2 regions of the Nonomuraea sp. NPDC026600 genome follow, and region 1 is predicted to be linked to the other one. Evidence: riboswitches for the same ligand, from Rfam matches in the RefSeq annotation. Region 1 holds a riboswitch; the other holds the start of a gene.

Region 1 (4,410 bases):
TTGGCCACCAGGTTCATGCCGTCGCGGATCGGGTTGACCAGCAGCACGTCGGCCAGCCGGTAGGCGGCCAGCGAGCGCGGGTAGTCGTCGTTGACGTTGAGTATCAGCGGCTCCCAGTCCTCGGTGCCGAACTCGTCCTCGATCTCCTGGGCGCAGCGCTGCACCGAGGCAGTGTATTCGCGGTATTCGGGCAGGTCGTGCCGGCTGGGATAGGCGAACGCCAGGTGCACCACCCGGCCGTGCCACTCCGGATGCGCGAGCAGGAACTCCCGGTAGGCCACCAGCCCGCGGACGATGTTCTTGGACAGCTCGGTGCGGTCGATGCGGACGATCAGCCGGCGGTCGCCGACCTGCTCCCTGAGCGCGGCCATGTTGGACTCGACGTCGGGCTCGTGGGCTCGCTCCCACAGCGCCGCGCCGTCAACCCCGAGGCCGTGCACGCCGATGTGGGTGGTCCTGCCCTCGTGCGTGACCGTACGGCCGGTCAGGTCCACCTCGGCGCCCAGCAGGGCGCGGCAGCAGTCCATGAACGCGCCCGCCCAGCGTTCGGTGAGGAACCCGGCGTGGTCGGCGCCCAGGATGCCCTCCAGGACCTCGCGGGCGACCTCGTCGGGCAGCAGCGAGAAGTATTCGGGCGGCGCCCACGGCGTGTGGCTGAAGTGCGCGATGCGCAGGTCGGGCCGCTCGGCGCGGAGCATCGCCGGGGTCAGCGTGAGGTGGTAGTCCTGGACCATCACGCGGGCCTCGTGCCCGGCCTCCTCGGCCAGAGCCAGCGCGAACGCGCCGTTGTAGTCGCGGTAGGACTCCCACTCCCGCTGGAATTTGGTGCCGAACAGCGGCGCGTTGGGGATGTCGTAGAGCAGGTGGTTGACGAACCACAGGGTGGAGTTGGCCACGGCGTTGTAGGCGCGGTGGAAGGTGGCCGGCGGGATGTCGAGCATCCGCAGCGCGCCCGTGTCGTAGCCGGCCTGGTCGAGCCGGCCGCCGGGCGCCTGGCGTACGGCGCCCCGGTCGCCGTCGGACAGGGCGGCGCAGATCCACAGCGCGCCGTCGCCCTTCATGACCCCGGAGAGCCCGGACACCAGCCCGCCACCACCGCGCTTCATGGTCAGCACACCGTCGTCGGAGACGGTGAACGAGACGGGTCCTCTGTTAGAGGCGACAAGAACGCTGTTCATTAAAGTTCCCTCCGACCATAGGATCCCAGCTATGGCGCTTGATGAGCTAACCGAGGAACTGGCCCGCTCCGCCGCTGCCGGAGATCATCGCGCACTCGGTGAGCTCCTGAAGCGGATCGAGCCGGACGTGATGCGGCACTGCGCCCGAATCCTCCCCTATCACCAGGATGCCGAAGAGGCATCACAGGACACCCTGCTCGCCGTCGCGCGCAACATCGGGCGCTTCGAGGGGCGGGCCAGGTTCAGCACCTGGCTGCACATCGTGACGGCCAACTGCGCGCGTACGACATACCGCACGCTGAAGCGCCGCTCGGCCGAGCAGACCTCCGACGAGCTGCCCATGCAGAAGCCCGACGCGCGGCGGGTCAGCGTGATCGCCGGGTCGCGGCTCGACCTGCTCGACGCGATGGAGGCGCTGGAGGCCGACAAGCCCGACCTGGCCCAGGCGCTGGTGCTGCGTGACATCGTGCAGCTCGACTACAACCAGGTCGCCGAGCAGCTCGGCATCCCGCTCGGCACCGCCAAGTCGCGCATCCACCAGGCGCGCAAGTATGTTCAGGGCGTGCTGGGCGACGATTACCGCTGAGACCGTACGTCTCGCTTGGTGAGACGGACGGTCGCTCGACGGGCCTGGCCAGGTACAGTCAGAGCAAACAACTGAATATTGCTCATCCAGAGGGGTGGAGGGACCGGCCCTGCGAAGCCCCGGCAACCCTCCCGGATTCAGACTCGCGACCTGGCGAGGCCGACCGGGACAGGTGCCAATTCCGGTCTGCGGTCAAGGTGGCCGCAGGCGAAGATGAGGGAAGGCCTCGCTTCATGTCGCTCGATTTCGGACCCGCCGTAGCCCTCTCCTGCCGCGAGTGCGGCACCCGCTACGACCTCGGCCCCAACTTCGCCTGTCTGGAGTGTTTCGGGCCGCTGGAAGCGGCCTACTCCTTCGGTGACATCACCCGGAAGGACATCGAGTCCGGTCCCGCCAACATCTGGCGCTACCGTTCGCTCCTCCCCGTCCCGGTGGACGTCGCCACCAAGCCGAACATGAACCCCGGCTGGACCAAGCTCGTCAAGGCCGGCAACCTCGGCCGGGCGCTGGGCATCAAGTCCCTGTACGTCAAGGACGACTCCGGCAACCCCACCCACTCCTTCAAGGACCGGGTGGTGGCCATCGCCGTCGAGGCGGCCCGTAACTTCGGTTTCCACACCCTGTCGTGCTCGTCCACCGGCAACCTCGCGGGCGCCGTCACGGCCGCCGCCGCCAGGGCCGGGCTCGACGCCTGCGTGTTCATCCCCGCCGGGCTGGAGCAGGCCAAGATCGCCATGGCCCGGGTGTTCGGCGGCAAGCTGGTCGCCATCGACGGCTCCTACGACGAGGTCAACCGGTTCTGCTCCGAGCTCATCGGCGACCCGCTGGGCGACAAGTGGGGCTTCGTCAACGTCAACCTGCGGCCCTACTACGCCGAGGGCTCCAAGACGCTCGCCTACGAGATCGCCGAGCAGCTCGGCTGGCGGCTGCCCGAGCAGATCATCATCCCGGTGGCCTCCGGCTCGCAGCTCACGAAGATCGACAAGGGCTTCAAGGAGCTGGTCACGCTCGGCCTGGTCGAGGACCGGCCCTACAAGATCTTCGCCGCGCAGGCCAAAGGCTGCTCGCCCGTGTCGACCGCCTACAAGGCCGGCCTCGACGTGGTCCAGCCGGTCAAGCCCGACACCATCGCCAAGTCGCTGGCCATCGGCAACCCCGCCGACGGCCCGTACGTGCTCGACATCGCCCGCCGCACCGGCGGGGCGGTGGAGGACGTCACGGACCCCGAGATCGTCGCCGCCATCAAGCTGCTGGCCTCTACCGAGGGCATCTTCGCCGAGACGGCCGGCGGCGTCACCGTGGGAGTGCTGAAGAAGCTCGTCGAGACCGGGCAGCTCGACCCGGAGGCGGAGACCGTGGTGCTCAACACCGGCGACGGGCTCAAGACGCTCGACGCCATCGCCGACGACGCCAAGCCCACGGCAGTGATCCGGCCCTCTCTCGACGCGTTCCGCGCGGCTGTCTGACAACCAGGAAAGGCGAGTTAATCATGAGCGTTTCTGTGCGGATTCCCACCATTCTGCGCACCTACACCGGGGGTACCGCGGAAGTGAGTGGGGAGGGTGCGACTCTCCGTGACGTGCTGGCGAAGCTCGACTCGGACTACCCGGGGATCGGCGCGAGAATTCTTGATGAATCGGGCAAGATTCGTCGTTTTGTCAACGTTTACGTTGGCGAAGAGGATGTCCGTTTTGCCGATGGTCTTGACACGGTAGCCCCCGAAGGCACGCAGATCTCCATCATCCCGGCGGTCGCCGGAGGGTGACCACCCGCTCACGTCAGAAGGCGCTCCTATCTGGGGCGCCTTCTGCTTTTTCCGACAATTCAATGTTGAACTACTCACTCGCGGATGAAATGCGTAATTTGTAGATTGACTCTGTTGCCAAACGCTGTGCCACAGGTATGGTCGAGGGCGATCGCCTGGTGATATCTCCATAAGTCGGGCGATTGAGGGTCTCGCGTTGGAATGGGCGGGATCTATGAGCCCAGTAAGAGGAGTCGGAAGTGGCGCAGGGCACCGTCAAGTGGTTCAACGCGGACAAGGGCTACGGCTTCATCGCGGTAGACGGTGGTAAAGATGTATTCGTCCATTACTCAGCGATCATGATGGACGGCTATCGCTCCCTCGAACAAGGCCAGCGCGTCGAGTTCGAGATCACCCAGGGCCAGAAGGGCCCCCAAGCGGAGGCCGTCCGAGCGGTCTGAATCACGAAGTTGGTAAGTACCGGCAGGTCGCACGGCTCCGCAGTCCGGGCGAAACCGCCATTCCTCCTTCGTCGACTCGGTTACGGCGGGTCCATGACGGGCCCGCCGTACTGACTGACCTGGGCATGCGGGTGCATCGGCTTGCACTCGGCAGGGTAGAGTGCTAAACAGTTCGTTGGCACTCTCTGTCCGAGAGTGCCAGCACTGGATCGGGACGATGGGGTCTGCCGCACGGAGATGCAGGCCCATGCCGTCGCGGGCGTCGGCTCGGTCCATTGAAGCCACCCTGCATCTGGGAGGTCTAGCCTTATGGCAGCCAAGATGATCGCGTTTAACGAGGACGCCCGGCGCGGTCTCGAGCGCGGCATGAACCAGCTAGCCGACGCCGTCAAGGTGACCTTGGGCCCCAAGGGCCGCAACGTCGTGCTGGAGAAGAAGTGG
Region 2 (4,410 bases), on a different contig from region 1:
GGATGCGCTCGCGCTCGTTGAAGGCGTAGAAGATCGGCGTGATCGCGCCCAACTCCAGCGGGTACGAGCCGAGGAACATCAGGTGGCTCAGCACCCGGTTGAGCTCGGCCAGCAGCGTACGCGCCCAGACGGCCCGGACCGGCACCTCCATGCCCAGCATGCGCTCGGCGGCCAGGACCACGCCCAGCTCGTTGGCGAACCCCGCCAGCCAGTCGTGCCTGTTGGCCAGCATGATGATCTGCCGGAAGTCGCGGACCTCGAACAGCTTCTCCGCGCCCCGGTGCATGTAGCCGATGATCGGCTCGGCCGTGGCGATGCGCTCGCCGTCGAGGGTGAGCCGCAGCCTGAGCACGCCGTGCGTCGACGGGTGCTGTGGGCCGATATTGAGGATCATGTCCTCGGTGGCCAGCTCTTTCGCCCCGACGCCGATCCCGACCACGCGTTCCGTCATATGGCAATGCTGCCACCAGCAGTGGTGGTGATCCAGCACAGGACAGGGTCAAGGAACGTTATGCCGGCGCATCCTGCCTACCGGACAGGGGAGGAATACCGGGAACGGGGGGAGATGTACCGTGCAAAGAATTGGCTTTGATCTGGCCGCCCTGATCGCGCGAGTGGCGATCGGCGTGATCTTCGTGACTCACGGGTGGCAGAAACTGCAGGGCGGGGTGCCGGCCACGGCCGCCGCCTTCGCTCAGATCGGTGTGCCGCTGCCGCAGCTCTCGGCCTTGTTCGCCATCGTCGTGGAGAGTCTCGGAGGGGTTCTGCTGATCCTCGGCCTGCTGGTCCGGCTGGCGGCGCTCGGGCTGCTGATCGACATGCTGGGCGCGATCATGTTCGTCCACGGCGGGCACGGCGTCATGGTGCAGAACGGCGGCTGGGAGCTCGCCGGCGCGCTGGGCGTGGGCTGCCTGCTGCTCGTGGCGCTGGGCGGTGGCCGGATCGGGATCGACGGCATCCTGCACAGCACGTACCGGCGGCGCGCCGAGCGCCGCGCGGCCGAGCAGGATCTCGCCGGTCACGCCCCGCCCACCTCCATCAGACCGGAGGCGGACACCACCAGGCCCATGTCCACGCGCCCCGCCGGCCGGGACGGTGACACGAGGAACTTCGATGACGCCGTCGCCGACGAACCGTCACGCAGACGCCCACCGACCGGCTGACCTCAGCGGGCGGCGAGGTCCCGGAGTGCGTCGACGAGGCGGTCCACGTGCTCCTCCGTGGTGCCGATACCGATCGAGGCACGCACCGCGGACGCCGTGTCGTCCTCGCATCCGCCATCCGCGGTGCCGAGCAGGTGCCGTACGAAGGGATGCGCGCAGAACTTGCCGTCACGCACGCCGATCCCGTACTCGCCGGACAGCAACTCGGCCACCTCACGCGCCGAGTGCCCGTCCACGACGAACGAGACGATGCCCACGCGCGGCTGGTCCGGCCCCCAGAGCGACAGCTCGCGCACGCCCTCGATCGTGGCCAGCCCGGCCCGGAGCCGGGCGATCAGCCGCTCCTCCTCGCGCACCAGCGCGGTCCAGCCGGTCGCGCTGAGCGCGTCGCAGGCAGCGGCCAAGGCGATGGCGCCCAGCACGTTAGGGGTGCCCGCCTCGTGCCGCGGCTCGGCGTCGTCGTGCCACTCGATGCCTTCCTGGACGTCCGCGGGGACCGAACGCACCGCGCCGCCGCCCTTCAGGTACGGCTCGCCGGCCGAGAGCCAGTCACGGTGGCCGACCAGCACCCCGGCGCCGAAGGGGGCGTAGAGCTTGTGCCCGGAGAAGGCGACGTAGTCGAGGTCGAGCGCGGTCAGATTGAGCCGCCGGTGCGGCACCAGCTGGGCGGCGTCCACCAGGATCCGGGCCCCGTGGCGGTGCGCGATGTGCGCCAGGGCGGCGATCGGCCAGAGCTCGCCGGTGACGTTCGAGGCGGCGGTGACGACCAGCAGCTTGGGGCCGTCGATCGTGGCCAGCGCCTCGTCGGCCGCGCGGACGGCCGCACCGGGGAAGGCGGGCGGCGCCAGCCGTACGGACCGCTTCCAGGGCAGGAGCGAGGCGTGGTGCTCGGTGTCGAAGACGACCGCGGTCGTGCCCTCGGGCAGGCAGCGGGCCAGCAGGTTCGTGGCGTCGGTGGTGTTGCGGGTGAAGATCACGGCATCGTCGGGTCGGGCGCCGACGAAGGCCCTGACCGTGTGGCGCGCCTGCTCGTAGCGGGCGGTGGTGAGCTGGGAGGCGTACCCCGCGCCGCGGTGCACGCTGGAGTAGGCCGGGAGCGCGGCGGTGACGGCGGCGCTGACCGGCTCCAGACAGGGGGCGCTCGCCGCGTAGTCGAGGTTCGCGTACGTCACGAGCCGGCCGCCCTTGACCGGAACCTCCAGATCGGCGCCGAGCACGGCGGGGATCGGGCGGCTGTGCCGGACCGGCGTCTCGGTGGCCTGGGCGGGCAGGGAGCTGAAAATCGTGAAAGTGGACATGGGGTACCTCTCGGGGACATCGGACCCCTGGAGCGCCCAGCGAGCCCGCGCTTGCCCGCCACACCTCGTGACGGACCAGGTCTTCACCCGGGGCACCCCGCCGCGGACGCGAGGGTTGCCGGCCAGCAAGCCGGGGCTGTGCGCTGGCACTCATGACCTACACCCGCACTATAACCGACACTCGGCAATCAATCACAACCGTGAACTTCTGCGGCCGTTGCCTCGTTGGTACCTGAAACCCCTGCTGTGAGGAGTACTAATGCTTGACTGGGTGACCGACCCTCAGATCTGGATCGGGTTTTTCACCCTGGTCGCACTGGAGATCGTGCTCGGCATCGACAACATCATCTTCATCTCCATCCTGGCCGGGAAGCTGCCGCCGGAGCAGCGTGACAGGGCCCGCGTCATGGGCCTGGGCGCGGCGCTGATCAGCCGGTTGCTCCTGCTGCTGGCGTTGTCGTGGGTGGTGCGGCTGACCGCGCCGCTGTTCGAGGTCTTCGGCCACGAGATATCGGGGCGCGATCTGATCCTGCTGCTGGGTGGCCTGTTCCTGCTGGCCAAGAGCGTCACCGAGATCGGGCACAGCATGGAGCTGAAGGAGGAGGACGGCAAGACGCGGGCCGTCACGTCGTTCGCCTCGGTGATCGCGCAGATCATGGTGCTGGACGTGGTGTTCTCGCTCGACTCGGTGATCACCGCCGTGGGCATGGTGGACGAGCTCGGCGTGATGATCGCCGCAGTGATCGTGTCGGTGCTGGTCATGCTGTTCGCGTCGGGGCCGATCAGCAGGTTCGTGGACAAGCATCCGAGCATCAAGATGCTGGCTCTGGCGTTCCTGGTGCTGATCGGGGTGGTGCTCATCGCCGAGGGGCTCGGCCAGCACATCTCGAAGGGCTACATCTACTTCGCGATGGCCTTCTCGATCGTCGTGGAGCTGCTCAACATCCGGATGCGCAGCAGACATGCCAAGCAAGCATCCTCATAAGATGAAATAGTGCGCTTCGACCCCTGGAATCCGGATTTTGTCGCCTATCCGTACGGCGCCTACGCGGCGCTGAGGCGTGACGCGCCCGTCAGCTACTTCGAGCCGACGGGACAGTGGCTGATCTCCCGGCACGCGGACGTGAACGCGCTGCTCAGAGACCGCCGCCTGGGCCGCTCCTACCTGCACGTGGCCACGCACGAGGAGTTCGGCAGGCCGGCCGAGCCGGAGTTCCAGGAGCCGTTCTGGCGGGTGACCAGGGCGGGCATGCTCGACGTCGAGCCGCCGGTGCACACCAGGCTGCGCCGCCTGGTCTCCAAGGCGTTCACGCCGCGCATGGTGGAGTCGCTGCGCCCCCGGGTCAGGTCGATCGCGGAGGGGCTGGTCGGCGCGTACATCGAGAAGGGCGGCGGCGACCTGATCGCCGAGGTGGCCGAGCCGCTGCCGGTGACCGTCATCGCGGAGATGCTCGGCGTGCCCGAGGCGGACCGGCACCTGCTGCGTCCCTGGTCGGCCGACATCTGCCGCATGTACGAGCTGAACCCGAGCCTGGAGTCGCAGCACGTGGCCGCCAAGGCGGCGGCGGAGTTCGCCGCCTACCTCGCGGACCTGGCGCGCGAGCGCGCCGTGCGGCCGGGCGACGACCTGATCAGCGCGCTCGCCGCGATCGACGAGCTCACCGAGGACGAGCTGGTCGGCACCTGTGTGCTGCTGCTCAACGCCGGTCACGAGGCGACCGTGAACGTGACCGGCAACGGCTGGTGGTCCCTGTTCCGGAACCCCGCCGAGCTGGCCCGGCTGCGCGCGGACCGGAGCCTGCTGCCCACGGCCGTCGAGGAGCTGATGCGCTGGGACACCCCGCTGCAGATGTTCGAGCGGTGGGTGCTGGAGGACATCGAGGTGCACGGGGTCGAGATCCCGCGCGGGGCCGAGGTGGCGCTGCTGTTCGGCTCGGCCAACCGGGACG

What was found. Region 1 has a riboswitch for S-adenosylmethionine ahead of thrC (threonine synthase). Riboswitches for the same ligand answer to the same signal wherever they lie in the genome.
Region 2: it holds a riboswitch for S-adenosylmethionine, as region 1 does, so the genes downstream of both, AB0F17_RS12635 (aminotransferase class V-fold PLP-dependent enzyme) here and thrC (threonine synthase) in region 1, are expected to answer to the same signal.

What each region holds. Positions count from the first base shown of each region.
Region 1 covers NZ_JBEZYD010000068.1:33,039-37,448, forward strand. Annotated here, with positions in the region: gene AB0F17_RS64060 (trehalose-6-phosphate synthase) at 1-1,178, opposite strand, end outside; gene AB0F17_RS64065 (RNA polymerase sigma factor) at 1,210-1,764, shown strand; SAM riboswitch class I at 1,844-1,984, shown strand; gene thrC (threonine synthase) at 1,998-3,230, shown strand; gene AB0F17_RS64075 (MoaD/ThiS family protein) at 3,254-3,529, shown strand; gene AB0F17_RS64080 (cold-shock protein) at 3,769-3,969, shown strand; partial or broken gene AB0F17_RS64085 (TCP-1/cpn60 chaperonin family protein) at 4,279-4,410, shown strand, end outside.
Region 2 covers NZ_JBEZYD010000004.1:506,386-510,795, reverse strand. Annotated here, with positions in the region: gene AB0F17_RS12645 (NADH-quinone oxidoreductase subunit D) at 1-451, opposite strand, end outside; gene AB0F17_RS12640 (DoxX family protein) at 573-1,163, shown strand; gene AB0F17_RS12635 (aminotransferase class V-fold PLP-dependent enzyme) at 1,166-2,461, opposite strand; SAM riboswitch class IV at 2,504-2,619, opposite strand; gene AB0F17_RS12630 (TerC family protein) at 2,721-3,446, shown strand; gene AB0F17_RS12625 (cytochrome P450) at 3,456-4,410, shown strand, end outside.